Regions from separate parts of the Clostridium amazonense genome, predicted to be linked through region 2. Evidence: riboswitches for the same ligand, from Rfam matches in the RefSeq annotation. Region 2 holds a riboswitch; each other region holds the start of a gene.
The links. Region 2 has a riboswitch for magnesium ahead of mgtE (magnesium transporter). Riboswitches for the same ligand answer to the same signal wherever they lie in the genome.
Positions count from the first base shown of each region.

Region 1: it holds a riboswitch for magnesium, as region 2 does, so the genes downstream of both, mgtA (magnesium-translocating P-type ATPase) here and mgtE (magnesium transporter) in region 2, are expected to answer to the same signal.
Region 3: it holds a riboswitch for magnesium, as region 2 does, so the genes downstream of both, mgtE (magnesium transporter) here and mgtE (magnesium transporter) in region 2, are expected to answer to the same signal.

Region 1 covers NZ_JBWKMH010000006.1:63,336-74,291, forward strand. The annotation lists gene AC07E4_RS02995 (heavy metal translocating P-type ATPase) at 1-1,409, shown strand, start outside; gene AC07E4_RS03000 (cell wall-binding repeat-containing protein) at 1,581-2,843, shown strand; gene mgtA (magnesium-translocating P-type ATPase) at 2,959-5,604, opposite strand; M-box (ykoK) riboswitch at 6,000-6,160, opposite strand; gene AC07E4_RS03010 (nucleoside hydrolase) at 6,418-7,272, opposite strand; gene AC07E4_RS03015 (TVP38/TMEM64 family protein) at 7,295-7,954, opposite strand; gene AC07E4_RS03020 (heterodisulfide reductase-related iron-sulfur binding cluster) at 7,962-9,101, opposite strand; gene AC07E4_RS03025 (TIGR04282 family arsenosugar biosynthesis glycosyltransferase) at 9,094-9,771, opposite strand; gene AC07E4_RS03030 (hypothetical protein) at 9,788-9,919, opposite strand; gene AC07E4_RS03035 (phosphotransferase) at 10,331-10,789, opposite strand; gene AC07E4_RS03040 (TIGR04283 family arsenosugar biosynthesis glycosyltransferase) at 10,804-10,956, opposite strand, start outside.
Region 2 covers NZ_JBWKMH010000010.1:311,607-322,562, reverse strand. The annotation lists gene AC07E4_RS05920 (DNA polymerase III subunit alpha) at 1-2,199, opposite strand, end outside; gene AC07E4_RS05915 (class D sortase) at 2,250-2,798, opposite strand; gene AC07E4_RS05910 (hypothetical protein) at 2,811-2,975, opposite strand; gene mgtE (magnesium transporter) at 3,821-5,167, opposite strand; M-box (ykoK) riboswitch at 5,358-5,521, opposite strand; gene AC07E4_RS05900 (sensor histidine kinase) at 5,574-7,436, opposite strand; gene AC07E4_RS05895 (chromate transporter) at 7,737-8,300, opposite strand; gene AC07E4_RS05890 (chromate transporter) at 8,306-8,839, opposite strand; gene AC07E4_RS05885 (5'-nucleotidase C-terminal domain-containing protein) at 8,950-10,557, opposite strand; gene AC07E4_RS05880 (5'-nucleotidase C-terminal domain-containing protein) at 10,672-10,956, opposite strand, start outside.
Region 3 covers NZ_JBWKMH010000016.1:3,982-14,937, reverse strand. The annotation lists gene mgtE (magnesium transporter) at 262-1,599, opposite strand; M-box (ykoK) riboswitch at 1,847-2,013, opposite strand; gene AC07E4_RS07855 (GNAT family N-acetyltransferase) at 2,068-3,006, opposite strand; gene AC07E4_RS07850 (MFS transporter) at 3,021-4,199, opposite strand; gene AC07E4_RS07845 (methyltransferase) at 4,404-5,594, shown strand; gene AC07E4_RS07840 (tRNA threonylcarbamoyladenosine dehydratase) at 5,639-6,391, opposite strand; gene AC07E4_RS07835 (DUF1015 domain-containing protein) at 6,663-7,907, opposite strand; gene AC07E4_RS07830 (D-2-hydroxyacid dehydrogenase) at 7,928-8,836, opposite strand; gene AC07E4_RS07825 (pyridoxal-phosphate-dependent aminotransferase family protein) at 8,984-10,057, opposite strand; gene AC07E4_RS07820 (hypothetical protein) at 10,236-10,421, opposite strand; gene AC07E4_RS07815 (hypothetical protein) at 10,526-10,693, opposite strand; gene AC07E4_RS07810 (beta/alpha barrel domain-containing protein) at 10,694-10,956, opposite strand, start outside.

The DNA.
Region 1 (10,956 bases), on a different contig from region 2:
CACTTGATGGAGTGGTAATAGATGGACATACAATGGTTGACACTTCAGCATTAACAGGAGAGTCAATGCCAAGGAGTATAGAAAATGGTGATGAAGTTTTAAGTGGATTTATAAATCAAAGTGGTGTTATAACAGTTAAAGTAACTAAAGATTTTGGAGAATCTACTGTATCAAAGATACTTGATTTAGTTCAAAATGCAAGTAATAGAAAAGCTAAAGCTGAAAACTTTATAACTAAATTTGCTAAGTATTATACACCAATAGTTGTAATATCAGCATTAGCATTAGCAATAATACCACCACTTGTAGTTCAAGGTGAGGTATTCAGTGATTGGCTTTATAGAGCATTAACATTCTTAGTTATATCTTGTCCTTGTGCATTAGTCATATCAATTCCATTAGGATTCTTTGGTGGAATTGGTGCAGCATCTAAGAATGGTATATTAATTAAAGGTAGTAACTACTTAGAAATATTAAAAGATATAGATACTGTTGTATTTGATAAAACTGGAACACTTACAAAAGGCAAGTTTAGTGTAACAGAAGTAAATACTTTTAGTGGATATGATAAAGAAGATTTATTAAAATATGCAGCATATGCTGAAAGTTTTTCTAATCACCCAATAGCATTATCAATAGTTAATGCTTATGGAAAAAATGTAGATAATTCTAAAATAGAAAAACATGAGGATATTGCAGGACACGGAATTATAGCACACGTTGAAGGTCGTGAAGTTATAGCTGGAAATCATAAAATGATGGTTAAAAGCAATATAGATTTTAAGGAAACAGATTCTGTTGGAACTGTTGTATATGTTGCTATTGATAAAATTTGTGTAGGTTCAATAGTTATTGAAGATACAGTTAAAGATGATGCAAAAGAAGCAATATCAAAACTTAAGAAAAATGGTGTTAGAAACACTGTGATGCTAACTGGAGATAATGAAAAAGTAGCATTAAAAGTAGCAAAAGAATTAAATTTAGATAAAGTTTATTATGAATTATTACCTCAAAACAAAGTAGAAAAACTAGAAGAAATAGATAGCAAAAAAGAGAAAAATAAAAAAGTTGCATTTGTTGGTGATGGAATAAATGATGCGCCAGTTCTTGCAAGAGCAGATATAGGAATAGCAATGGGTGGACTTGGTTCAGATGCGGCTATAGAAGCAGCTGATGTTGTTATAATGACAGATGAACCATCTAAAATAGCTACAGCTATTAATATATCAAGAAGAACAAGAAAAATAGTTATTCAGAATATAGTGTTTGCATTAGGAATAAAAATATTATTCTTAGTCCTAGCAGGAATGGGAGTTGCAACAATGTGGGAAGCTGTATTTGCAGACGTAGGAGTTTCAATAATAGCTATACTAAATGCAATGAGAGTTATGGGGTATAAAAAATATTAAGAATATCATATATAAAATGGCTAAATAGAGTATCTATTTAGCCATTTTAATTTTAGTTGTTTTTATGTAATTAAATTGTTATAAAATTATGGAATTTTATTGGTAATATAGAATCAGTAAAGAAATAAAGTGATTAATATAAAATTAAGTATTAATAAATGGGGGGAAATAATGAGGAAGAGAGTAATTTCAATTGGATTGGCATTAGTAATGGCAACAGGTATTACTACTATAGCATTTTCAAAGGAACAAATGAAAAATAGTAGTAATTTGCAAGTAAAAGAAGAAAACATAAAAGATGAAAAAATAGATAACTTTAAAAACATAAGAATAGCTGGAAGAGATAGATTTGAAACAGCTAATAAAATTGCAGATGAATTTTGTAAAACAAATAAAGATTTAGATATTAAGGATGGTATTTATAGTGACACAAAAATTAATAAGATAGATACAGTTATTTTAGTAAATGAGTTTAATCAATATGATGCAGTATGTGCAACTCCACTTTCTAGAGCATATAATGCACCAATTCTTTTAACACATGATGATAATTTACCAGAATCAACTAAAAATCAAATTAAAAAAATGAACATAAAAAAAGTTATAATTGTTGGTGGAGATGGAGTAGTAAAATCTAATATAGAAAAACAATTAAAGAAATATTGTAAAATAAATAAAGAAGATATAGAAAGATATGGTGGTAAAAATAAATATGAAACTTCATTTATAATTGCTCAAAATATTGAAAAAAAACTATCAGAGGATACAGGAAATAAATTAAAATCCATGTTTTTATTTGATGGTGACCAATGGCAACAAGCTATGATAGCAGCACCAATTGCAGCACAAAATTATGTACCTATATTATTAGTTCCAAAAACCATTGAACCAATAAAAGATTTGAAAATTAAAGAATGGTGTAGTGATGTTGGATTAAATGAAATAAATTGTAGGTATTATGGCAATAGAAGTTTAGGAGAAATGTCAAATAATATTCTTAAGGAACTTATTCCAATGAAAACACAATGTGACAATTTTGAAATTGATGGGGGAAATTGGAATAGTACTTATGTTAATCAAATTGGAATCTTAGATGATTTATGGGAGAATGAGTATTTAGATTTATCCGATAAACTAGTATTAGCAAATGGAAATAATTTTGAAGATAGTTTAGTGGTAGGCCCTTTAGTTGCTAAATTGAAATCATATATTATATTATGTGAACCATATGTTCACGGAACAATTGAAGAAGAATATGAATATGAATTAAAGAAGACTATGGAACAAGGAAACGTTTTAGAGGAAGATATAAAGGATATCAATAAACTTATAGATTTAATTACAAAAGACTTATGCAAAAATGTAAAGAAGACTTATTATGTAGGTAATGAAATTAATCTACCATATGACGCTAAACATATGATTGAAGACTAATTTTATAAATAAAAAATACCTCTTATGTAAAATTAAATTTTAATCTATAAAATTAGTTTTACACTAGAGGTATTTTTATAATTAATAAATTTTAATTCATAATACAATCATTAAATTATAGCCAACTGTTAAATTTTTTTATATATAATGTTTTTACAAATTGTGTTACTATGCAGTAAAAGAATAAAATACCTATAAGCCATGGAAAATAAGATAATGGTAAAGGTTGCAATCCTATTGAAGCACCAAAGCTTGTAAATGGAATATAGATGCCAGATATCATTATAAAGACTGTTAATAAAAGAACAGGAGTTGTAGCTCTACTTTGAATAAATGGTATTTTTTTAGTCCTAATCATATGCACTATAAGTGTTTGTGATAGTAGCCCCTCAACAAACCAGCCTGATTGGAATAAAGATTGCATTTCTGGAACATTTGCCTTAAATACAAACCACATAACAAGGAAAGTAGTTATATCAAATATAGAACTTATTGGTCCTACAAATATCATAAATCTTCCTATGTCATCTGCATTCCATTTTTTCGGTGTTCTTAAATATTCTTTATCCATAGTGTCCCATGGAATAGCTATTTGAGAAATATCATAGAAAAGATTTTGTAATAAAAGGTGTATAGGAAGCATAGGCAAAAATGGTAAAAATGCACTTGCAACTAATACACTAAATACATTACCTAAGTTTGAGCTTGCAGTCATTTTTATATATTTTATTATATTACCAAAGATTTTTCTGCCTTCTATAACACCTTCTTCTAAAACCATTAAACTTTTTTCAAGCAAGATTATATCAGCAGATTCTTTTGCTATATCCACAGCAGTATCAACAGATATACCAACATCTGACTGACGAAGAGCTGCAGCATCATTAATACCATCACCCATATAACCAACAGTATGACCTTTATCTTGAAGTATTTTAATTATTCGTGATTTTTGAAGAGGTGAAAGCTTAGCAAAAATATTAGTGGTGTCTACTATAGAAGATAATTTTTCATCACTCATATTATCTAATTCTGTACCAAGAACTACGTTACTAACTTCTAGACCAACTTGTGAACATATTTTTTTAGTTACTGAATCATTATCACCTGTTAATACTTTTACTTCTACACCATTATTGTGTAATGCTTTTATTGCAGCTGTTGCAGATTCTTTTGGTGGATCTAAAAATCCAATATAACCCATAAGAACCATGTCACTTTCATCACTTACGCTAAAGTTACTTTCATCTGGAATGTTATTTTTCTGTGCAACTGCAATAACTCTCATACCATCACTGTTTAGTTTTTCTACCATACTTAGAACTTTGTTTTTTATTTTATCAGTAAGTTCCACAACCTCACCTTTATATTCAGCATAGGAACAACTTGCAAGCATCTCCTCAACAGCACCCTTTGTTATAAGTTGTCTTTTTCCTTCATGGTTTTTTAAAACTACAGACATTCTTCTTCTAGAAAAATCAAATGGGATTTCATCTACTTTTATATAATCTTTTTCAAGTTTATTAAATCCATTAGTTAGTCCATGTTCTAAAATTGCAACATCCATTAAATTACGTAAACCTGTTTGATAAAAACTATTTAAATAACCATGTCGTAAAACTCTTAAATCCTCTTCACCATGTATATTTAAATGTCTTTCAACAACTATTTTATCGCAAGTTAAGGTACCTGTTTTATCAGTACATAATACATCCATTGCTCCAAAATTTTGTATGGCATCAAGTTTCTTTACTACAGTTTTATGTTTTGCCATAACAACAGCACCTTTTGCAAGGTTGGTTGTAACAATCATTGGGAGCATCTCAGGAGTAAGACCTACAGCAATTGAGATTGCAAAAATTAGTGCTTCTAACCAATCTCCTTTTGTAAATCCATTTATAAAAAAGACTATAGGAACCATTATAAGCATAAATTTTATAAGTAATACACTTACACTATTTACTCCCTTTTCAAAACTAGTTTGAGATTTAGTTCCTGACAAAGTTAATGCCATTGAACCCAAGTAAGTGTCGTTTCCAGTGGCTACAACAACAGCTATTGCACTTCCACTTATAATATTAGTACCTAATAAACACATATTATCAAGGTCAGTAACAGTTAAATCTTTAGTATCATTTTTTACTGTTGCATATTTCTCCACAGGTTCAGACTCACCAGTTAAAGAAGATTGACTAATAAATAAGTCTTTGCTAGTTATTAGCCTTACATCAGCAGGTATCATATCTCCAGCTGCAAGATATACTATATCTCCAGGCACTATGTCTGTCATGTTTATTTCTTTAACTCCAGATTCGCTTCGACATACAGCAGCAGTTGTTTTTACTAGTGCTTTTAATTGTTGAGCAGCTTTCCCAGATTTGAATTCTTGGAAAAACTGTAGAAGGCCACTTAGTGTTACCATTATTGTTATAACAGCTACAGTTGTAAAATTCCTTTCTGATGAAGGGACAAGTATAACATCTGTAATTAAGGATACTATAGCAAGTACTATTAACACTAAAATAAAAGGATTAATAAAAACTTTAAGTAGTTGAATATACCATGGTGATGGTTTTTCATGGGAAAGTTCATTTAACCCATAAATTTCAGATCTTTTTTCCACTTCTTCTTTAGATAGTCCTTTAAATCCTGTATCTAGACTTTTATAAATTTTGTCTAAATCCATTTTACTAAAATCAAAAATTTTATTTGTGGAGTAATTTGCATTACTTTGTGTGTTCACTTTTCTTCTTCTTATCATAATTCACACCTCCAAATTCTTAAAAAAGGCAATAGAAAATTAAAGGTTAATAAATACATTTTTTAAAAACCTAATGTAATATTTCTATATAGTTTTAGTATTTTTTATATTTATAATACTTGTGAATTGATATTAGTAAAGAAACAGTGAAGATTATATAGATGTGATTCTATTAAATGTATTTACTTTATAACATGAAATTTTATAAGATAAGGCCACATTCTAATTAGTTAAAAAGACTGGATGTGACTAAATAATATATTAAATTTTTGTCATAAAGATGTGAATCTTCACTGTCTAAACTACTACCGCCAACTTCCATTCTTTTTCACCTCCAATATTTTTAAAAATAAAACAAAAAAACTTCGTTAACTTGAACGTAACGAAGGCATATAACAACACTTTCTCGTTCAAGTTTTGGCTCTGCAAGGCAATGAAGTTGCATTAGGTTAAGCCTTCTTTGTTCGGCAAAACCTGCTGACCAGTTCAGAATGTTTCCATACTTTTACGGCAGCAACCCGTATCCTTGTAGTAACCTCACCTACCGAGGTAATATTTATTTATATAAAAAGTATAGCTTTATTTATTTTATATGTCAATCTGAAATTTTTAACAAATTCTAAAATCATCAATATTTTAAAATATCTTAATTAGAATGTTATAGTTATAATAAATTAAACAAAGGCTATATAAATATTATATTTAAAATTGAAAAAAATGTTAAAAAGTTAATAAACAAATTTTAATATATAGTTAGAAAGAGGTATTTGAAATTAATTTATAAAATTTGGATTTCAAATACCTCATGATAAATTATAGATTTTTTAATGAGTCTATAAATACTTTGTTAAATTCATTTAAATTTATTATGCTAGAAGGCATATTAATTTCTTTACCATGTGAATTTATTTTAAGAAGTCCTTTAGATAAGTCACTTATAGAACTTTTTATAGAAATTATTTCATTTTTAAATAATTTAGGATTAGTTATGTATATTGCAGCTGCAACATCCCAGTTACAAAATCCTTTAAATCCAGTTATGGATTCATTTCTTTCACACCATGGCAAAATTTTGTCATATATATAGTTAAGAACTTCAGATTCACTATTTTTAAATTCTTCAAGTTCATTGTGAGAAAATAGTGCTTCCATAGTTGTATGTCCATTTAAAATAGAAATTTTTGCATTAGAATTTATAACATTATATGTGGCTTCGGCATCACATGAAAAGTTCAATTCATTTATAAGCTGACCATCTACAATAAGGGGCTTAGTTATGCCTCCCATTAATACAATTTCTTTTACGTTATCAAAGAAATCATTGTCATAAAGGTATGCACCATAAATATTAGTTAGTGCGCCTGTTGCTAGTACTATTATTTCATGGGGATTCTTTTTAATAGTAGTAGCTAAAAATTTGCTAGCTTCACTAATTCGATTATTTTTATCTTCAGTACCTTTATAAGGGTTTAGATTTAAATTTAAATCCTTTATTAAATCTAATGTAGTTGAATAAACAACATCTAAAGAATTATTTCCATAGGTTAATGTTAAACCTTCAAGACTAATATCTTTTCTACCTAGTAAATATAAAAGCGTAAGCCCATCATCTACATCACAATTAGGAAATCCCATAGTGTTATCACAATCAAAAATTATTTTTTTCATATATAATCTCCATTTCCCGATTTTAATTTTCAATTTGCTTTTTAGCAAGTAGCTTTTTCTTAAAGAATAATGATAATGCAAAAAGAAGAACTAATAGGAGAATAGCTATTAAAAACTCTGGCGATTTAAAATCCAGTGATTTATCTCCTAAATTTGAGAAAATAACTACTCCAGGAATGATACCTATAGCAGTTGCAGCTAGAAAATTTTTGTATTTTATTCCGGATAATCCAGAGCCATAGCTTATAATATCAAATGGAACTAATGGAATTAATCTTAAAATCAAAACAGAGTAAAATTCCCTATGTCCCTTTGATAGAAAATCAAGTTTATGTTTATTTTTAGTAAGTTTTAATATAACATCTTTACCTAAGTAATATGCAATAAAATAAGCTAAACTTCCACCTATTAATGCACCAATCATAGTGTATATTGTACCTTTAACAAGACCAAATGCCATTCCACTAGCAATAGCAAGAACTGAGTCAGGAAAAAATGTTAGTGGTACAAGTGCAAAAAGAATTATGTAAATTATAGGAGCAATACGGCCAAAAGAGTTTATAAAAACTTTTATTTGTTCAGGTGAACAATTTCTTAGAAACTCAGTATTTTTACATAACAACATAATAACTATGATTAAAAAAATAATAAACAAAATTTTATTTAAAGTACTTTTTTTCATTAAATAATCACTTCCTAACAAGTTTCTTAAATTTAGAAGCTACGGTGTATCTATTTTGCCAATTAGAAATAGTTGACATATTTAAACTATCTCTATTCTTTAGTGTTTCATTAGATTCAAATATTAACTCCAATATGTGATAAGCTGTTTTAGCTGAATTATTGACTGTACCAAGACAACCACCACAATAAGTCACAACTCGTTTAGATTTTAATTGATTCAAGGAGTTAACTTTTATCTTGTTAGAAAGATTAGGGTTGCTTAAATGAACAAGACCACCAAGACCACAACAAGTATTGGAAACTTTAGGATTATCAAATTTATATCCAAGACGACACATTATATAACGAATACCATCCTGTATTTCATTATAATCAAGTCCTTGGCATGAATCTTTTATAGAAAACTCTAACTCTGAATCTTTACCTTTCAAAATTTCAGACTTCGGAATATCAAATTCTTTAAATAAAGCCCATAAAGAAGTAATTTTGAGTTCAGGAGCTTCTTGTTTTAATATTTTAAAGCAAGATTGGCAAGCTGTAATAATTTCAATGTCTCCATTATTAAATTTTTTTAATTCTTCAACAAAAGAATGAAATTTTTTATTAAATAAAGCTCTTTTCCCTAAATCAAGAGTTGGTTTATTGCAGCAATTAAGTATCAAACCTAAGTTATCTATATGTTCACTTAAATATTTATAAGTTTTTAAAGATAAATCATTTCCATAACCATTAAGGGAGCAACCAGGCATAAAAAATATTTTAGTTTTAACATTTCCTAAAATACCCGTAAAAACTTTTTTATTACTGAAATATTGGTGAAATTCCATAATTTTAGCATTGTTTATAGGAGGTATACCTTTGTTTTTAGTTGTTATTTCCTCTCTAAGACTTTGAAAAACATCACCCATATTTATATCTTTGGGGCATTCACGTTTACAACAACCGCATAAACTGCAATAATAAGGCATTATTTCATTAATTTTTTTTGTCTCATTTAGATCGTTTAAAAAGTCTTTTGGAGAGTTACAGTATTCTTGAAGAAAAATACAACTTTTAACACACTTTTTACAGTTAATACAATCATTTTTGTACTTTTTGAATATAGGTAAATCTATGGTTTTAGTAACTTCAAAGTTATTATTCATATTTTATCCTTTCTTCTAAATTTAAGCTTTTAGCAAATTTAAATGTGTAACCTAAATTAGTATCACATTCAATATATTTAATTAAATCACTAATAGTATCAATATCATTTAATTCAGTGGTTAGTTCATAAGTTTTATTAAAAAAACTTATAGTTTCTATTGTATTTTCAAAAACCGTATCATGGCCCCAATTCATAGGAGATGTGAGTAAATCATCAATTGGATTAGAGCATCCAATTAAATAATAGCCACCATCTAAAGTTGGAGCCAGTACAATATCATTACTATTTAATATTTTAAATCCATCAAAGATGATAGTACTATCTATATTAGGGATGTCAGAGCCAGTTAAAATTACTTTTTCATAACCCTTAGATAATAATAAATTTATGGAATTATTCATTTTTTCTCCAAGTGATTGCCCTTCTTGAGGAAAGGAGCTAATAAAGTTTGGACATAAATTAAGAAGTTCTGAAGGATTTCCATCATTAGAGTAACTTAAAAAAACATCTACATTTTCTTTTAGATTTTCACTCATAAGAAACAAATCTAAAAGAAACATTTTATGAATATTAGAGCATTCATCTCCAGTTAAATAAGGCATTAATCTAGTTTTAGTTTTGCCACTTACGGGAACTCGTGAAAAAATTATGTAAGCATTTTTTTTCATAAATAATCTCCTGTTTCTATATTTTAAAATCAATATACTCTTTTAATAAATTATTTATAAACTCTTTATTAAGATATTGCTGAATTTTATTGAAAATCTCATCATTTCTTATTAATTTCTCTTCAGTTTGATATTTTACAAGTGCCATAGCACACCAACTTAAAGCTCTAAGATATAGATAAGGATTGTAAAGATTTATAGACTCTTTTATATCCTTAAAATTAAAATTTGTTTTATTACAATAAAGCTTTAAAAAGTCATCTTTATCTTTAGTATTTATTAAATGGTTACTTCTCCAAAGTGTTGTAGTATCAGCTAAAAATTGAGTTAAATCCTGACATGGATGACTTATAACAGGTTTTTCCCAATCTATTAAATAGCTATTTTCTCCAATTATAAAGTTATGTGAATTTACTTCTGTATTGTTAAGTACTAATAAATCATTATTAATAAAGTATTTTTCAAGGAATTTATTTTTTTCACACCAATTTAGGTAATTATGAAAAAATCTTTTTAAATCTAAGTTAGGAATTGGGCTGTTAAAGAAATCTTTTAAAAGTCAAGAACTTTCATTTATCCTATCGCTCATTATATTAGTTTCAACTATAAGACCTGAATTTTTAGGCATATTTAGTGTATGTATTTTACTAAATATGCAAGCTGCTTTATGAAGATCTGTAGAATAATTTAAAGGAACTCCATTTAAAAATTCCATGATAAGTATTCCAAAATCAAAGGATTCTTTAGTACCATCTACATATAATGGTCTAGGAGTTACAGTAGATTCTTTTAATATTTTTAAAGCGTTAAATTCATATTCTATTTGATTATCAAGGTTAAGTTGACTAGCTGTATTTATTCTAAAAACGTATTTATTTTTGCTATCTTCAATTTTGTAATTAATATTGTATTCACCTTGAGCTAAAAATGAAATATTAAAATTTTCTTCTAAATTTAATTTTTTATATAAGTTATTACTTAAAAGATAGTTTCTTATTTTAAAATCTAAATTTTCCATTATAAGTTCTCCAGTTATCTTATATTTTTATATATTTTAGCTAATTTTTCAGGGGGAGTTCCAAGCATATATAATATTTTAATTTTATGCATCATAAGGTGAGTTTTTACTGTTCCACCAGCTTTAAAACGTCTAGCTGATGTTCCTATTGGTGTTTTTAAAACTTT
Region 2 (10,956 bases):
TTTTCGCTCTTCTTCCATTACTTTATGTTTTTTCTTAGACATGGCTCTTCTAACCATATCACTTCTACCTAAAGAATACCCACCTAACTTTCTAACTATTTCCATTACCTGTTCCTGGTAAACCATAACTCCATAAGTTACGTCAAGTATATCTTCTAACTCTTTAGTTTCATATTTAACATTATCAGGATTTTTCTTACTCTCTATATATCTAGGAATTTCAGCCATTGGACCTGGTCTATAAAGACTTATTCCAGCTATGATATCCTCTAGTGAATCTGGCTTTAATTCCTTCATGAAACTTGTCATACCAGCTGACTCTAATTGAAATACTCCAACTGTTTTTCCTTCTCCAATCATTTTATATACATTATGATCGTCAAAATCTATCTTGTCTAAGTCAATATCAATTCCTTTATTTTTCTTTATAATTCTTAAGCAATCTCTCATTACAGTTAAAGTTCTTAAACCAAGGAAATCCATTTTTAAAAGTCCAAGTTCTTCTAGTGTACCCATTGTAAATTGTGTTACTATCATATCCTCATTTTTTTGAAGTGGAACATAATTTACAAGTGGTTTTGATGCTATAACAACTCCTGCTGCATGTGTTGAACTATGCCTTGGAAGACCTTCTAAATCTCTAGCTATATCTATAAGTTCTTTGACTCTTTCTTCATTATCATAAGCTTCCTTTAGCTCTGGATTCATCTCTAATGCTTTATCAATAGTTATATTTAAAACTGTTGGAATCATTTTGGCTATTCTATCTACTTCTGCATATGGATAATTCATAGCTCTTCCAACATCTCTAATTCCTGCTCTAGGTGCCATAGTTCCAAAAGTTATAATTTGTGATACATTGTTTTTTCCATACTTTTCAACAACATAATCTATAACTTTTTGTCTTCCTTCATAACAAAAATCCGAATCAATATCTGGCATACTAACTCTTTCTGGGTTTAAAAATCTTTCAAATATCAATCCATATTTAATTGGATCAATTTTAGTTATTCCTAAAGTATATGCTACTATTGCTCCTGCAGCCGAGCCCCGTCCTGGTCCTGTTGGCACTCCATTATCATTTGCATATTTTATAAAATCCCAAACAATTAAGAAATAATCTACATATCCCATTTGTTTTATTATGCCAAGCTCATATTCAAGTCTGTCAATAAGGTTTTTTGCTTCAGAATTTTCTGCTCCAATTTTTAATACAGCATCAAAATCATATTCTCTTCCTCTAAGTTCCTTAAAGGAATCATATCGTTCTATTAATCCAACATAACATTCCTTTTTTAAATACTCATATGCATCAGTACCTTCTGGCAATGGAAACTTTGGGAGCTTTGACTTATGAAATTCATAATCAAAATTGCATTCCTCAGCTATTTTAACTGTATTTTCTAATGCCTCTGGTATATATCCAAATACTTTTTTCATTTCATCTGGAGATTTTAAATAGAATTGATTAGAAGGATATCTCATCCTATCTTTATCTTCAACTACTTTTCCTGTCTGTATACAAAGTAGTACATCATGGGATTTAGCATCTTTTTCATTTATGTAATGCACATCATTTGTACATACAAGTGGTATATCACATTCTTTCGAAAGTTCTATAAGCATCTCATTTACTTTTAATTGTTCTTGTAAGTTATGATATTGAAGCTCTAGGTAAAATCCCTCTTTAAAGATTTTTTTAAACCTTAATGCCGCTTCTTTTGCTTTTTCTTTATTATTTTTTAATAAGTGTGATTGTACTTCCCCACCTAAACATGCACTTAATGCAATTAATCCTTCGCTATGACTTTCTAAAAACTCATGATCAACTCTAGGTTTATAATAAAATCCTTCTATTGATGCTTTTGAAACTATTTCCATTAGATTTTCATAACCTTTTTCATTTTTCACAAGTAAAACTAAATGATTGGTCTTATTCTCTGTTCTATTATCTTTAATGAACATTGAATTTGATGATACATATATTTCACATCCAATAATAGGCTTAATCCCAACATCTTTTGCAGCTTTATAAAAATCCACACATCCATACATCACACCATGGTCAGTTATTGCTAAACTCTTCATACCTAATTCCTTAGCTCTTTTTACTAGCTTATCAATCTTTCCTGAACCATCTAAAAGACTATATCCTGTATGAACATGCAAATGAACAAAATCGCCTAAATTCTCTTCCATTTATAACTCCTTTCTTTTGTTTTTATCATTTTCCAACTTAATCTCTTAACCTATTTTAAATTTCCTCTAACTATTAATCTTTCACTTCCGTCATCATTACATGTTACTAATGTTATAGTTGCACCTTCTGTTTCTTTTAACACATCCATATTATTAGGTGCTACAGTTTCACTATCTGTTACTATGTATGTGTAGTTATTTTCATATGTTGTAACTTTAATCTCATCACCTTTAACTAGTTCATTAATTTTTAAAAAGAATTCTCCTGTTGTGTAATTTCTATGTCCTGCCACTGCAAAATTTCCTTTTTCACCTGGCATAGCTGTATCTTCAAAATGCCCTACTGCATATGCTAAAGTTCCATCTTCAGTTCCTTCTCTTACAACAACACTTAGATTAATTTTAGGTATTTCTAACATACAAATAATACTTTCATCTTGTACCTTTCCTTCATCCACACCCTTCTCAAAAGCCTCTTTATATTCATTTTGAGCTTTCTGTGTTTTAGACTTATTGTTAATACCAATTCCAACCATTGCTATACCTGCACACAGCAGTAAAATTACAACTAAATTAAAAATTATTTTTCCAACCTTCACTTTTCTCTCTCCCTATTTTAAACTTCTCTTTATTTTATTAACTTTAGTCGCTATTTTTATACCATACAAAGCTTCTTTTGAAACTAATTTAATACCTGTTTTGCGACTTTTTAAAGCACCTATTTTATATGTTGCCTTAACTATATTACCAATAGACTTTTTCAATATTTTATTCATTTCCCCCTCCTCATCCCAATAAAGATTTTATAAGCCTATTTTACTATAATTAGTGCTAAATTGAAAATTAATATTAATTTCACTTATAGGGTTCCAATTTCAAATTTAAAGTAATGTTTTTCTCAAATAATAGTACTAATCTTACAGTTTATTGCTATATTTATATTGGGAATCAGTTGACAATTGACAGTTATAGTTAATATTATTCATTTCATTCCTAATATTTAAAATAAAAATACATAAAAACTACGTTTTTATATTGTTTTCAACTAATTTGCTCTGCAAATCTAATAAAAAATAATTTTTTAAAATTGGAAATCCAATTTTTACATTCATTTTCAACTTTCAATTTTCCATTAAATTAATTAGAATTCTCAATTGAAATAAGATTAATTTCAATTTTTAGCTTGTAACCCTATATAGGGTTACAAGTTCAAATTCCAAATAACACATTTATCAATTGAAAAACTTTTTTATTTCATCAAGAAACAGGAATTATTTAAATTAGTATTTCTTTAAAAATTGATTTAGAAAATCTTATTAATTTGTGTTTTATTTTCAAGACCTGAACCCAAGGACGGGTTCAGCGACTGCCTAGACAGGACGTCGATTCAGCCGTTTAGTCTTGGAAATAAAATGGCAAATTTATTAGAGTTTCTTTGAGATTTTTATGAATAACGTTTTAAATAATTACTGTTTCTTGGAATACTACTATTCTCATTTAATATTTGAATAATTTCATTTTTCAGCTTGGAACCCTATATAAGAAGACAAATAAAAAATTAAATAATGTCTTTTTAAATAAAAAAAGAAAGTTTCATATCAAAACTTTCATTTTTCATATTTTATATTAAATATTGTATAAATACTGTTGATAATCCTAAAAAGAAAAAGAATCCTAAAACATCTGTACATGTTGTAACAAATACAGCTGATGCTAAAGCTGGATCTACTTTTAATTTTTTAAGTATAACTGGAACTAAAAAACCTGCTGTTGTCGCTGCTGTCATATTTAATATCATAGCTGTGCCAAGTACTAATCCAAAAATAGGCTTTCCTGCCCAAATCATTCCAATCAATGCAGCTACTAGACCAACTGAAATCCCATTAGTAAATCCCACACCTAACTCTTTAAAAAATATTTTCCTTGAATTTTCTCCAGTTAATTCTCCTAATGCAATACCTCTTACAATAAGTGTTAATGTTTGTGTTCCTGCATTACCACCCATTCCAGCAACAATAGGCATAAATGTAGCTAAAATAACAACTTCACTGATTGTTCCTTGAAATAAATTTACTACACTCGATGCTATAATTGCTGTTACTAGATTTACAAATAACCATGGAAGTCTACTTTTAACTGATTCAATCATAGTACCATTTACTTTTTCACCTTCATCCATACCTGCAAGACGGTGAATATCTTCTGTTGTTTCATCTCTTAATATTTCCATAATATCATCAACGGTAACTATCCCAAGCATCTTATCATTATGGTCAACAACTGGCATAAGTAAGAATCCATACTTCTCGAACATATGTGCAACTTCTTCTTGATCCATATCATAAGTTAAGCTTATTACATTGGTATTTATTATTTCTGAAATTGGAGTATCAAAAGGGCTTACAACAATTTCTCTTAAAGAAACAACACCTTTTAACATCTCATTATTATCTATAACATACATATAATATGCTGTTTCTGCATCCGGAGCTACTTCTTGAAGATATTTTAATGTTTCTTTTACACACATACTTTCATTAATTGATATGAACTCCGTTGCCATTATTCCACCAGCAGTATCTGGATCATATGTTAACAGTTGTCTTACATCTTCTGCATCTTCTTTGGGCATTATACCTAAGAGTTTATTACTTTGTTCTTCATCTAATGTACCTAACAAGTCTGCTAATTCATCTGATGACATATCTTCAACAATTTTTCTTTGTTTACTTTCTGGAAACTTATTTAATATTTCAAATTTCTTATCGTCATCTTCTTCTTCATCTATAATTTGTGCTATCATCCACTCTGGTATTTTGCCTAATATATCCCAAATTAATTCTTCATTCTCATGTATAACATCTAAAATATCAGCTGGATGAATATCTTCAATATTTTCATTTATCTCTTCTAATGATGAGTAAAGTAAAAATTCTTTTAAATTCTCCTTATCTATTTCAATATTCATGTTTTTCCTCCCTTATTTGCTAAAGGAAATCGTGATATAAATGTCCGTACTATCTTCCTCTAGCTTAATATATCTTTCCCTAGAACACGTCTGACTATGAGGACCAGATTCCATTTATACCACCACACTTTCTTAAAATAAAATTAGAAACAAACTATAAAAGACTTTTTAGCTCACACTAAAAAGTCCTATAACTCTCTATCTGTGGAGCTTTGGCACTATAAAGCGTAGACAAACTAGCCAGCTACATTAAAAATTACCTTATCGATAACTTCTGCTAACCCGTTGGAATCTCTCGATTTTTCTGGGCAGTAGCATATTTCTTTATAGGAACCTCACCTAACAGTTATTTTTTTATCCTCACTTCATATTATTGCTTTAGCTTAAATATGTCAATTATTTTTAATTAATTAATATATATATCCGAAAATTCTACATCCATCTTACTGAGTGAGAATTTTTTAGATTTATATAATTCATATGCTTCATCACTATATTCATTTAATAAGTTTGGTATCGTAATAGTAAATTTTGAACCTACTCCAAATTCTGTATCAACTTCTATTTTCCCATTATGGAGTTCCACTAATGCTTTTACTATATAAAGACCTATGCCACTTCCTTCATTGACTTTAGTAAGTCTGTTGTTAATATTTTTAAACCTATCAAAAATAAAATCAATTTTATCTTTAGGTATTCCTAACCCATCATCCTCAACAGATATTTTTATAAAGTCTTTACCCTCTTGTATTAGTACAGTTATATTACCACCCTTTTTCCCAAACTTTATTGAATTTGAAAGTAAATTTAGCATTATTCTTTCCATCTTTTCTAAGTCAAAACTTATAATTTTTTCTTCTATTTCAGTATCAAATATCACATTTATTTCATGATTTTTAGCAAATTCTGCAACTGATAAACAAATATCCTCAATAAAATTTACTATATCATAGTTTTCAGGAGTATATTCAAGATATCCTGCACTTAGTTTTGTTGAATCTGTTAAATTATTTATTAACTTTAATAATCTAAAAATATTCTTTTTACATATAAATATATACTCCATATATTTTTCTTTATCTTCTACCTGATCGTGTTGCAATTTTAACATTAATATCTGTATTGCACTAGACATTAAATTTATTGGAGTTCTAAATTCATGAGATAAATTAGCAAAAAATTCTGTTCTTAATTCTTCTAATTCTAACTGTTGTTTTTTTTCAAATGTAATATCTGTTAAAACTTCTACTCTCCTAACAATTTTTCCACTTTCATTTTTAATTGGATTTGCCTTAAACCAAATCCATTTTATTTTATTATCTGATTTTATTATTCTAAATTTACATTCAAATTCATTTTTATAATCATAATTATCTAAAATCCACTTATCTTCATCGTATATACATTGTTTTAAAATTTCTATGCTATTATAACCTTTTACCTTATTATAATTTAATCCAGTTAATCTTTCATAAGCTTCGTTTGCATATAATATCTCTTCTTTAGAGCTAAATATTATTGCATCTTGAATGTTGTCGAATATCTCCCTGATTACCTCTTCTTTTCGCTTCATTCGCTTTTCAAACTCTTTTTGTTTAGATATATCTCTAATTATTCCAACAACTCCTCTTACATTATTATATTCATCTATAAATGGACTTTTAATACATTCTTCTAAATGTTTTATTCCTTTATTGTTATAAAGTTTCTGTTCAAACTTTATATTCATTCGATTTTCAATTACAATTTTATCAGTTCTTTCAAATGCTTCTGCATCACTTTTTAATAAAGGTATTTCATTATCTTTTTTCCATAATATATCTGATTCTTTTAATGCTAGATGCTTTTCTAATGCTTTATTGAAAAAAACATATCGTCCCTCCATATCTTTTAAAAAAATAGATGTTGGAATGCAATTAAAAAGATTTTTGCTAAAACACTCATTATTAACTAAATTATTTTCACTAAATAGATTAAATATATTTCCCCATATAACAATTCTTTTTTCTGATAATTTCGTAAATTCTAATTCTCCATATTTATACTTTCCATTTTTTAATACTTTTTTTATAATTTCAATCAAATTTATATTGTTATCTTTAAATGTTTTTGGTAATATCTCTAGATCCTTTTCATTGCTAAAATTTCTATAATTGCTTTCAATTACAATAATGTCTTTAATCTGTCCAGTGCTATTTTTTATAACCTCACAATAAAAATAATTAATAGGACTGACCTCTAGTATCTCTCTAAAATTCTCCCCACCCAAAACACTTTACCTCCTGCTATCTTCATAAATTTAAATTATAAATTAGTACCAGAACACAAAATATTAAAATAGAATTTTATTATATAGTATTGAAATTATTTTACATATATTAAATTAATTATAATATTTTACAAGTGTATATACAACTTATTAACTTTAAAATTAAATATTTGTTTTAAATTTTGTATATTTTTTATAATATTTTGTATTTTTTTAAATAATTATATATTATTTAGCTTATAAAAAGAGCAAATTTATAATTAAACTTGCTCTTAAATATATTAAATTATTTTATAAATTTTAGAATTTAAACACAACCCCAATTACAGCGGCTAATCCTATGTATACAATGGGATGTTTTTTATATTTATTAGTCAAATACAATAATATTACTAGTAGTATTGTAGCTTTCATATTAATTAAATTTCTAATTTGTCCAAACTCTTTGAATTTATCTAAATTTAATATAGCAATTTTTAAGACTTCAAATCCTGCTGCTGCTATAAGTCCAGTAACTGCTGGTCTTAGTCCATAAAATACTGATTTTACATATTCACTCTCTTTAAACTTTTCTAAAAAGTGTGCAATAGTTATTATTATTATTATTGATGGTGCAACAAGACCTATAGTTGCCAAAACACCTCCAAATATCCCACCTGAATGAAATCCAGCAAATGTTGCCATATTTACTCCTATTGGACCTGGTGTAGATTCTGAAACTGCCACCATATTTACAATCATTTTTTTATCAAACCATGTATATTTATTCGCTAAATCATACAAGAATGGAAGTGTTGCTAATCCTCCACCGATTGAAAATAATCCTATCTTAAAAAACTCTATAAATAACTTTATGTATATCATTTTTCTTACCTCTTACTTCCTTTTAATAATAATCCAATTGCCCCTGAAGCAAGTATTATATATATAGGTGATAACTTTAAAAAAGCAACTACAATAAAAGATAATATAGCAATAAAAATTCCTATATTATCTTTAACTGATGTTTTCCACAATTTAATTATTGCATTTATTACTAATACAACTACTGCAACTCTAATTCCTGAAAAAGCATATTGTACACACTGAATTTCTGCAAAGTTCTGCAAAAATGCAGCTATTGTCATTATAATAATCAATGATGGAAATATAACTCCTAAAGTTGCAATAATTCCTCCTACTATTCCTTTTTGTTTATATCCTATAAATGTTGCAGTATTAACTGCTATAACTCCTGGTGTACATTGTCCTACTGCGTAATAATCTACTACTTCTTCATCCGTTGCCCATTTTCTCTTCTCAACAACTTCTTTTTGTATCATTGGTAGCATTGCATATCCACCACCAAAAGTAAGACCTCCAATTCTAAAAAACGTCCAAAATAAGTCTAATAACTCCTTCATTTCTGTCCCCCTAAAAACTAATATATTGTATTTCACAAATAAAAAAGGTCATAAAAAGCATAGCTAAATATAGCTCTCCTTTTTAATGACCTTATAATTATAATATCATTTTAATCCATATTTTTCAACTTTTTAATTTTTGTAAACTCCTTCATAGTAACTGCTATAACAGCAAAAATTATGCCCTGTTTTATTAATGTATTAGCCCCTATAATACATCCTGTTTGCGGTAACATCTTATCACTACTATTTTGTTTTTTAACCTTTTTCTCTAATTTTTTTACTTCATCTTCATAATTTTTTATTTTTTCATTAGTTGCTTCATTTTGTTTTTCGTCTTCACACATTTCATTCTCAATATCAATTTCCAATTTTATTAGAGCATTAGTAAAACTATATTCTATATTTTTTTCTTTTCCTATTTTTTCTGAAAGCAAATCTATAAAACATTCATTATTTAAATAAAACTCATCTATTTTTTTATAACTTTTGTTATCTAACTTTTTTAATAATTTTTCATCCACAACACAATTATATATATTTTCTTCGTCTATACTACTATTGTTTAAATCCTTAATATTATTTATATTTATTTTATTATCTTTGTATTTAATGTATTCTACTTTTATTCCGTAAAATTGAATACAGCCTTTTTCCTTTATACCACTTTCTATAATTTTCTTTAGCTCATTTCCCTTTATATTTATTTTCTTATATTCAGTATCCTCTTTAAATAAACTAACTATGTTCTCTTTTGAAATTGCTCCCTCTTGTAACTTTCCCTTTATATTTTCTCCATTTATCATAGCTATATCTGTATGTGCAAATTCTTTCAAGTTATAACTTAAAAATTCTCCTAATGGAGATAATCCAACAATATTATCATGTATGAGTTCTGTTTCTAGTGTTCCTATATACCCTTTTTCAACACTTTTTTGAACATCTTCTTTTTTGTTTTCATCAACTATTTCTACCTCATAATTATTAATATCTTTAACTATTTTATTTTCAACTATTAAGTTATTTGAATTTGTTTTAACTACTAAACTTACATCCTTCAACTTAGAAATTTCATTCAATTGTGTTTTTATCATATCTGATTGTATACTATTTTCTTCTACATCAGTAATTATCACAAATTCATCAATACTCTCTTTTTCTTTTAATTCTTCAATGATATTTAATATTTTTTCTTTTGGCTCTGTAAAGTTAATTTCTTCCTCATTTAATATATATTTATCTAATATTTTAGCTCCTAAAAATGCTATTTTTTTATTTCCAACTTCTTTTATTTCATATTCGCAAATCTGATATTTATTATCTTTTAATTGCATATTAGAACATAATACTTTAATATCATCCTTCTCTTTAATAATATCTATATTGTCTATAAATTGATTACTACTATAGTACTTAATATCTGATAACTCCAAAATTTCACTTATACAATCATCATTTTCATAATTATTTCTATCATAATTTAAATCCATATTCATCAATAAAATTGTACTATTATTGTCTTGTACACTCATTTTAATTTTATTAATCAAATTTTCCTTTTCTTCTTTTGTAATTGATATAATATTGTTCATATTCATACTTAAAATATTAATATCACAATCATTTTCAATTCCATATGCTAAATTTTTTGTGCTTAATACAAATGTCAAAAATAAAGTAAAGATAACTACTTTTATCTTGTTATTCTTCTTAATCAAGTTTATTCCTCCATTCATAAAAAACATTTATATTTAATTACTACCCTAAACTTCCAAAAATAAACATAAAAAAGCAGTTAATATAATATTTAACTGCTTTTTTATATTTATCTGCTATGCACTATGTTTCTTATTTTTTTTAGTATTATAAGAAAAGTAAGTTATTCCTGATACAACTATTAAAGCTAATCCTATAATAATCATATCTTCACTACCATATTTTTGTCCTGCTTGTGGTAACTTATCATTATTTTTTGAGTTTTTGCTACTTGTTTTCTCATTCTTATTTACACTATTTTCTGCATTAACTGTGTCTTTTGATGTGTTTTCTTCACCTTTAACTTCTTCATCTTTTTTAACATCTTCTTCTATAACTGGAACTAAACTTTTAATTTCATC
Region 3 (10,956 bases), on a different contig from region 2:
GCCTCAGCGACAAGATTTATTATATATAATTTCAGTCTTTAAATTTTTGCTTCTACGGCTTTCTACAAAATTCATCACGGAAATACTTTTATTTTTTCTAATTTCCTTTCATTTTTATCTAATGATACTCCTGGCATAGTTTTTCTTATTTCATAGAAAGAATATATATCTATAATCATATTTTTGCAACTATACTATTATTTTATGCACAAAAAAACAATACACTGCTAAACAATGTATTGTTTTTTATATAAAGTCTTATTATATTCCTAATAAAATGCTAGCTGCGCCAAAATATATAACTAATGCTAATGCATCTACTATTGTTGTTATTAATGGACTTGCCATTATTGCTGGATCCATTTTTAATTTCTTAGCACATATAGGTAATATACAACCTACAACTTTAGCTATAATAACAGTAAAGAATAAAGTTATACAAACAGTTATTGAAACTGCTAATTCAATCTTTTGAAGATAATATATTCTTAAAAAATTTACTAATGCAAGCACACTTCCTACTATTATACTAACTCTTAGTTCCTTCCATACTACCTTTAAAATATCCTTAATTTCTATATCACCTAGAGCTAATCCCCTAATAACTAATGTTGAAGCTTGTGAACCAGCATTTCCACCTGTATCCATAAGCATAGGTATGAATGATGCTAGTATTACAACTGATTGTAGTACATCTTCATACTTTTGAATTATAGCTCCAGTAAATGTAGCTGATATCATAAGAACTAATAACCATATAATCCTATGCTTTGCTAATGAAAATACACTAGTTTTCAAATATTCTTCTTCTGATGGTTCCATTGCTGCCATTTTTTGAAAATCCTCAGTATTCTCTTGTTCTATAATATCTACTATATCATCTATTGTTATTATTCCTACTAATCTATTTTCATTATCTACTACAGGCATAGATGTAAAGTCATATTTTTTAAATCTATCTGCCACTTCCTCTTGATCTTCTAATGTATTACAGTATATAACATTATCATTCATGATATTTTGTAGTAATTCATTATCATCATTTAATATAAGTTCTCTTATTGATAAAACACCCTCAAGTTTTTTATTATCATTTGTAACATAACATATATCTATAGTTTCTTTATTTACACCCGTATTTTTTATATGATTTACAGCTTCTTTTATTGTCATTTCTTTTCTTAAATCCATATATTCAATAGTCATAATACTTCCTGCTGAATTTTCAGGATAACTTAGAAATGTATTTATAAGCTTTCTTTTTCCTTCTTTAGTGTTTTTTAAAACTTTTTTAACTACACTTGCTGGAAGTTCCTCTAGAATATCTACAGTGTCATCCAAAAATAGTTTATCTATTATATTCTTAAGTTCTTCATCATTCATTGATTCTATTAGATATTTAACATCATCTGTACTTAAGTATGAAAAAACATCTGATGATACTTCTTTAGGTAATATCCTGAAAATTATAAGCATAGTCTCACTATCTAACTCTTCTAATAATTGTGCTATATCAACTGGATTTTCTTCTTGCAATAATTTTTGTGCTTCTATAAACCTATTTTCTCTTATTAACTCGATTATTTTTTTGAATTCCATTTCGCAATACCTCCTAATTATAAGGTACTGCCATCCATGCTATATTTAATTTTAATCTATTAAATCATAGAAATTAACTTCTATGGTGACTGCATGAATAGCAGTCCTTTTTATCGTTTTCGATTTACTACTACTGCCATCATCCATGACAGTCACCTCCTTTTTTTAACACACAAAAAAATCTCTCAACTCATAGAGAAGAGAGATTTAACAATCTAAATAAAATATAAACTAATATTAAAAATACTATCTCTCATACTCGTTGAGTTTTAGCTCTGTAAAACGTAGAGAATATTTCTCAGCCACATTAAATAAAACCTTAATTCGATAGTATCTGCTAACCCATTGGTGTCTCTGGACATTTCTGGGCAGTGGCATATTTTAATACAGTAACCTCACCTAACAAGATATATATTTCAATTTATTCAACTAGTTCATAATACTACTATATGTTCATAAAGTAAACATCTATTGGCGATTTTTATAAAATATTTTGTGATCCTTCCAACTTCCATTGATATATAAATACTCTTTACTTATCCCAACTTCTAAAAATCCACAAGATTTTAATACTCCTTGAGATTTTAAATTATCTAAAAGAGTACTTGCTTCTACTCTATGCAAATCTAATTCGTTAAATGCAAATTTCAAAGCAAGTTTAAGTGCCTCTTTAGCATATCCATTTCCTTGTTCATGTTCATCTATTGAATATCCTATAAATCCACTTTTAAAAATGCCCATTACTATATTGCTAATTTTTATTCTTCCACTTAGCTTGTTATCTACATATATCCCAAAATGAGCCTCTTCACCTCTTATAAATTGTTTATAACTCTTAATTAAATCATTTTTTTGTGAATCTAATGTGTAAAAAGACTCTTCACGAGAAGGTTCAAATGGCTCTAAATATTTTCTATTCTTTAAATAATAATCTAATAAATCTTCTCCATCTTCTGGTGTTAAAATTTTTAACGTTATTTTATTGCCTTTTATAATACCTCTTGATGTTATATAATTTGATTCATATAAACTTCTTTCAATTCCAAATATCAATTCATCTTCATTTTTATTGTTACTATTAATTATATTATTTGAAAGTATCCCCTCTAATTCAAACCCTAGATCATTAAAAGCTATAGTACTTAAATCTTCACTACATAAAATATTAACTTTTGCTATTTTATTATTATTAAATAACATTCCCAAAACTAATTTAAGTATATCTTTTACATATTCATCTATATTACTATTTTTATAAAACTTTAATCTTAATGTGCAATTTTTATTATTCTTATCTATTTCGATTATATAAATTCTACCAATTGTTATACCTAATTTATCTTTTATAATATATTGATTTTTACTGCTATTAGATGCAACCAAATCAACTAGACTACCATTACTCATTGTGATTCCCTACCTTAAACTAAAGTTTTTCTATTTTTTCTTGTATTTTTATAAGTTATTATTGAAAAAATTATAGCTATAATTAAACTAATAGGAACCATATAAAAAGCCTTGTGTGTACCTATTAAATCACTAAGATTTCCCATAAACTTATTTAGTATCATATTTATAATACTTGATGTCGTAATAATTATTCCAGACATATATATAGAATTTTCCCTAAAATTAATTCCAATAGTACTTACTACTGTTGGAAATACTATAGAGAAGAATAATCCTGAAATACAAATTAAAAATATAAACTTTCCTCCGATTATAAGGCTTATTGTATATAAAATTAATGCTATAAAAAGAGCTATTATTACACTCTTTAAATGTCCTACCTTTTCAACTATGAATCCTCCAAATAATCTTCCTAATGTTAATAGTATAAAAAATACAGAAAGATATATACTGCTCATCTTATAATCAAACTTATAACTTTCCTGTAGAAAATTTACTAGCCAATTTGCTGTAGCTACTTCTGCAAAAACATAAAATCCCAACGCAAAAGAATAATAGTAAAATAACTTTTCTTTTAATGCATCTTTAATCTTATAATTTTTAACATTATCTATATTGTCTTGTATATTATTTTTAGGTATTTTTATGAAAATAAACATTATAAATGCTAACAAAAATAATACTGATATAAATAAATATATATTTCTCCAACTAACACCTTTGGATAAAACCATTCCTGTTGTTAATTGAGTTATTGTTGATCCTGCACCATAACAAAAATGTGTTAAATTCATAGCTAAAGCTTGAAATCCTATAGAAATCATAGGCACCAAAGTATTTACTGATATTGCAACAAGTGCAATTCCTATGTTTAATATAAATATGCAAATTAAAAACATTAAATATGTTTTAGATATATAAAATAGCAAAGATGAAAATATTATAATTATAAAACCTAGTCCATAAGTCTTTTTTTGTCCTAGTTTTTCACATAATATTCCACCTAAGTAAGTAAATAATACATATGCTATACTGCCAATAAAAAATATATCACCTACTTGTGAATTATTTATAGAAAAACTAGTTTTAAAAGCTGGCACTAAAACACCCTTGATATTATCTACAACAGCAATTAACAGCATTGTTATAAATGCAAAAATTAATACAGATTTATTTTTTCCTTTTGTCAAGAAATCACCACCTCAAATATTAATTATATATTATATATATAGTATATTGAATAGTTAATGTTTATATTTATAATAGAATTTAACCATAATAATGTGAGTAAATATTTATAATAGTATTTTAAATTTATCAGTTATATAATTTATGCATACAAAAAAATCAAATGATTTTATAAATATATATTTTTTATGAAAGGGATGACTTAAATGAATAAAAATAGTGTTTCCAAATTAAAATTAATATTAATGGGTATAGAAAATAGATATACTGAAAATAAAAACATATTTAAAGATATAACAATTTCATATATTTTAGGCTCAAAAAACATTGTATCTTCAGCCAAACTAGATGGAGATGATTTAAAATATAGCATTAATAACTCCATCAAAACAATGTCTATATCAGAATTATTAAGTGATATTTCTAATGATGCAAAATCTTACGATTCAGTTTCTATAATTTATTGTGAACGTGGTGAAACAGTATACATAACTGCTAATGATAAAAATGTTACAATGAAAAATAAGAAGAATGATGAACCTTTAAATGTTAAAAATGATACGAAAAATGAAATTAAATACACAACCACTTCAAATTTATTACCTAATAAGAAATCTTACTTAAAAATTGATGAGTGTAGTAACTTGTTAAAAGAGTTAAATATTTTGAATAACGATATGAAAATTAAAAATGATAAGATGAAAAAGTATATTGAATTAAATGAGTACATAGATATTTTAGAAGATGTATTAGATGATATACCTAATAATAGAATTGTAAATATTATTGATTGCAATTGTAAGAATTCTTATTTACTATTTGTATTGAATTACTATTTAACTGAGACAAAAAGAAGAAAGTGCAACTTTATAGGAATAGATTCATCTACTTCTGAAATTGAAAAATATAAAATTATTGCCTCTAATTTAAATTATAGAAATATGGAGTTTTATGATACTGATATTAATAGCTACAAAACAAAAAAAGAAGTTAATATTTTAATTTCTATAAACAATGTTGGCACTGAATTAGACTCTTCTATTGCTTTAGGAGTTAAATCTAGTGCTGATGTAATTGTATATTTATCTAATCCAGCACTAGAAAACTGTTCAAAGTATACTTATTCACCTTTAAAGCCTATATTAAATCATAAGATTTTTAAAAATAAATTTGGTGAAGTTATTATAGATGGTATGCGAAGTTTACTACTTGAATCTAAAGGTTATACTTTGAAAATTAATGAATACACTCCTATAAATGAAAATTATAAGTACTTAGTTACAAAAGCATTTAAAACTTCTGATGAAAATTTTGATATGTTAAATGAATACATGACATTAATGGGATCTTTAAATATTTATCCAGAATTATATGCTCTTTTAAATGAATGGGATTAAACTTAATATAAATAAAAAAAATAACCTTATATAAAGGTTATTTTTTATTTATTGCTATTTATAAGATCTTTTACAACTTCACTTGCTATAATCATTCCAGCAACAGGTGGAACAAATCCAATACTTGCTGGCGTTGATCTTTTTCTTATTGTAATTTTATTAGTGTTATCTTTAGTGTTATTTTCCTCTTGGTTTGTCTCTGCCTCTGGTGTTATTGGTAATTCTTCTGAGTATAAAACTTTTAATTTTTTAATGCATCTTCTCTTTAATTCACGTCTCATAACTTTTGCCAATGGACATGTTTGTGTCTTATATATGTCTGAAATTTTAAACTTAGTTGGGTCTAGTTTATTTCCTGTTCCCATTGAACTTATAACTTCTATATCATTTTCCTTACAATAACTTATAATATCAAGTTTAGATGTAACAGTGTCTATAGCATCCACTACATAATCTATATCCTTTTTTATAATCTCAGGTATATTTTCCTTTGTAACAAAAACTTGATGTGTAATTACATTACACTCTGGATTTATATCCATTATTCTGTTTTTCATCATTTCAACTTTACTTTTCCCAACGGTTTTGTGATTTGCATGTATTTGTCTATTAATATTACTTATACTAATATCATCATTATCTACTAAAATTAATGTTCCAACTCCGCTCCTTGCTAATGCTTCTGTACAAAAGCTCCCAACACCACCAACGCCGAAAACTAATACCTTACTACTTTTTAATTTTTCTACAGCTTCTTTACCTATTAATCTTTCTGTTCTTGATAACCAATGCTCCATTTATAAAATAACATTCCTTTCGTTGATATAGTAAATTAAATCTACCATATAATTATTTATATAGATATTATACCAATACATTTTCATTATCAATCATATTATATTAATTTATACATGCTTTACTATAACTAATTTAAAATTCCCATTTATTTCAATATAATACCTAAACATATACTTCACTAAATATATTTGTAAATACATTTAATAACATATGAAAAAAAAGATAATGAAACTTAAATTTCATTATCTTTTTTCATTAATTTATGTTTAACTATTTTAATTCATGTACAAAAATACCACTTCTTAATTTTGGTTCAAACCAAGTAGATTTTGGTGGCATAACTTTTCCTGCATCTGCTATATTCATAAGTTCATTTATACTTGTAGGATACATAGAAAATGCAACTTTCATGCCATCATTAACTCTTCTTTCTAATTCCTTTAAGCCTCTTATACCACCTATAAAATCGATTCTATCACTTGTTCTAGGATCTTCTATATTAAGTATTGGTCTTAATAAATTATTTTGAAGTATAGAAACATCTAAGCTATCTACTGGATCTTTTTCATCATAAGTTCCATTTTTAGCAGTTAGTTTATACCATTTATTATCTAGATACATTCCAAATGTACATTTTTCACATGGTTTGTATTGTTCATTATTAGAATGTTCTTCAATAGTGAATTTTTCGCCTACTTTTTTCATAAATTCTTCATTTGAATTTCCATTTAAATCTTTAACTACTCTATTATAATCCATTACATATAAATCCTCTGATGGGAATATAACAGATAAGAAAAAGTTAAATTCTTCTGTACCATCATAGTCTTTAAATTGTTCTCTTCTCATTTTTCCAACTCTTACAGCTGATGCAGCTCTATGATGTCCATCTGCAATATATAGATAATTTACTTTGCTAAATAAATTTTCTAATTTTTCTACAGTATTTTTATCATTTATCACCCATACAATATGTGAAATTCCATCTTCAGCTACAAAATTATATTCTGGTTCCTTTTCTGTCCATTCATTAACTATTTTATCTATTTCACTTACATTTTTATAAGTTAAGAATATTGGACCTGTATTTGCATTACAAAAATCAACATGATTTACTCTATCTTGTTCTTTTTCAGCTCTAGTATTTTCATGCTTCTTTATTATATTATTCATATAATCATCAATTGAGGTACATGCTACTATACCTGTTTGTACTCTTCCGTCCATTATTTGTCTATATATATACATTGATTTTTGTTCATCTTGTATATATATTTTATCTTCTATCATTTTATAAAGATTACTTTTTGCTTTTTCATATACAGATTTATCATATTGATTTATGTTTTTATCCATATCTATTTGTGCTTTATCAACATGTAAAAATGAATATGGATTTTCTTTTACCATTTCTCTAGCTTCTTCTGTATTCATAACATCATACGGTAATGCTGCTACTTTATCTACTAAATTTTTTTGTGGTCTTATACCTTTAAATGGTTTTACAATAGCCATAATTTTTCTCCTTTCGTTTTTTATTTAAAAAATTCTATTATTATTTTTACTATTTCTTCTCCAATTCTAGTTTGAGCTTCTTTAGTTGATGCTCCAATATGAGGTGTTACTGAAACTTTAGCATTATTAATTAACTCAGTATTTTTAGTAGGTTCATCTTCATATACATCTATTCCAGCCCCAGCAATAACTTCATTGTTTAATGCATCAAGTAGAGCCTTTTCATCTACAACTCCACCTCTTGCACAATTTATTAAATATGCACTATTTTTCATCATTGCAAGCTCATCTTTTCCTATAAGTGCCTTACCATTTTGACTTGGAATGTGTAATGATACATAATCAGATCTTTTTAAGATATCTTCTAATGTACAGTATTCATAATTATCAAAGCCTTCAACTTTTCCTCTTCTATTTGTATATAATACTTTCATTCCTAATACTTCTGCTCTCTTAGCAAGTTCTTTCGCTATTCTACCGAAACCTATTAATCCTAAAGTTTTTCCTGATATTTCAGTTCCTTTATATTTCTTTTTATCCCATTTTCCATCTCTCATGGAAACATTAGAAATAGCTATAAATCTTGCTACTGCAAACATATGTGCAAGTGCCAATTCTGCAACAGATGCACTACTTGCATTTGGAGTATTTCTAACAGCTATACCCTTTTCCTCAGCATAAGCTACATCTATATTATCAACACCTACGCCACCACGAATTATAAGTTTTAATTTTCCACCTTCTAAAGCCTTATCTATTATAGGTTTTCTAACTTTTGTTGCACTTCTTACAACTACAACATCAAAGTTTTTTAACTCTTCACCTAACACTTCTGGTTCGTAGAACTGTTCTACAACTTCAAATCCTTTTTCCTTTAATTCTTTTACAGCAGAAGCTGACATTCCATCAGTAACTAGTATTCTAACCATCTTAACCTACCCCCTAAATAATATTAAAAAACATTACCAAAATAGTAATTGATATTATATCTAACTAGAAAATTAATAATTAAGAATGTATAACGTATACATTCTTAATTATTATTAATCTTATATATATTTTTTAAATATAATCTATTATAATCCTAAGATTTCATCGATTGTATTTAATAATTGTTTTAATTCTTCTGGTGTTGTTTCTGCCATATGAGCTATTCTAAATGTCTTATCTTTAAGTTTTCCATAACCATTAGATATTTGATAGCCTCTTTCGCCTAAAGCCTTATTTAATGCAGCAACATCTATTTCTCTTGTATTTTTTATATTAGTAAGTGTGTTAGACATGTATCTTTCATCAGGGAATATTTCGAAATTTTTTCTAGCCCAAGCTCTAACAATTTCAGCTCCCTCAATATGTCTTTTAAATCTATTTTCTAGTCCTTCTTTGTTCATAATTTTATCTAGTTGGTATTCAAGTGCAAACATATGTGATAAAGATGGTGTTGATGGATATTGATAATCCTTCTTTTGAATATAGTTATATAATGATAATAAGTCTAAGTATAATCCTCTATTTGGAACTTGTTTTGCTCTTTCTATTGCTTTTTTAGAAAAAGTACATGCTGACATTCCTGGAGGAAGTCCTATAGCTTTTTGAGTTGATGTGATACAAATGTCAACGCCCCATTCGTCAACTTTTAATTCAGTTCCTGCTGCAGAACTTACTGTATCTAAGCAAAATACTACATCTGGATATTTTTTAACCACTTTACCTATTTCATCTAGTGGATTCATAATTCCTGTAGAAGTTTCATTGTGAGTTACTGTTATTAAGTCATATTTCCCTGTTGATAAAACTTCATCAACTTGTTCTGGTGTTGTTGGAGTTCCCCATTCAACTTCAAACTTATCTGCTGGAACATTATTACTAGTAGCCATTTCATACCATCTATTACCAAATGCTCCTACTGAAAATATTGCAGCTCTTTTTGCTGTGCAAGAACGTACAGCCCCTTCCATTAAACCACTACCTGAAGTTGTTGAAAGTAATATTTCTTCCTCTGTACCAAAAATTTTTCTTAGGTTATCACTTATTGATCTTTGTATTCTTGAAGCATCTTTACTTCTGTGTCCAATCATAGGTGTAGCCATTTTTTCAAGTACATCTGGAGCTACTTCAACAGGTCCAGGTATAAATAATTTCTTATGCATAACAAACCCTCCAAAACTTAATAAATATTTTATAGTCCCCTTTATATCTTTAAATCACTTTTATTTTATCACTTACCATAATTTCCATCAAGTTCAAATATTTATAATTTATTAAATTTATTAAATATTTTAAATATTTCGTTAGTTTGTTAATCTTATTAAATTTCTTTTTTAATTTTTAGTTTGTTCTTATCTTTTTATATACTTCATCAAATAAGTCTTTAGTGCATTTTCCCCAAACATAATTTTTACATGTATCACAACTTTGACTATTTCCTACTGAACTTAACATAGAATATGCATGTCTCCCACTATATCCATGACAATTTTGTGCAATTCTCATTTTCAATTCTTCATTTACCATTTTACATATCCTCCTTATAAATTTATTAATTATTATTTGCTTATTTGCAAAAAAAAATTAGTAGAAAGTTCTTTTCTACTAATTTAGTATTTTTATATTTAGTTTTAAAATTCAACTATAGATTCTGTTTCTCTACAATATTTTGTTATCCTACATTGACTTAAATTTCTTGGACAATTTCTACACATACAATTAGCTTCTTTACCATTGCATCTCTTTTCCAAGTACTCAGGACATTTTCTACAGTTAAAAACCACTATATCTGCAACCATTTATTCTCTTTCATCACCTTCCAGCTCGTATCTCTTTCTATGAGCTATCATAATTTCATTTAATATTTCTCCAGTATTAGGTGGTGTGTATGTTATTGCATTTGCACCTGCTCTTATAGTTTCTCTTATACTTTCTTCTGTTGGGCCACCTGTTGCCATTATTGGAAATTCTGGATGTTTTTCTCTTATTTTTTTAACTATATCAGCTGTTCTTTTTGCTCCTGATACATTAAGTATAGTTGCACCTGATTTTATTCTTCCTT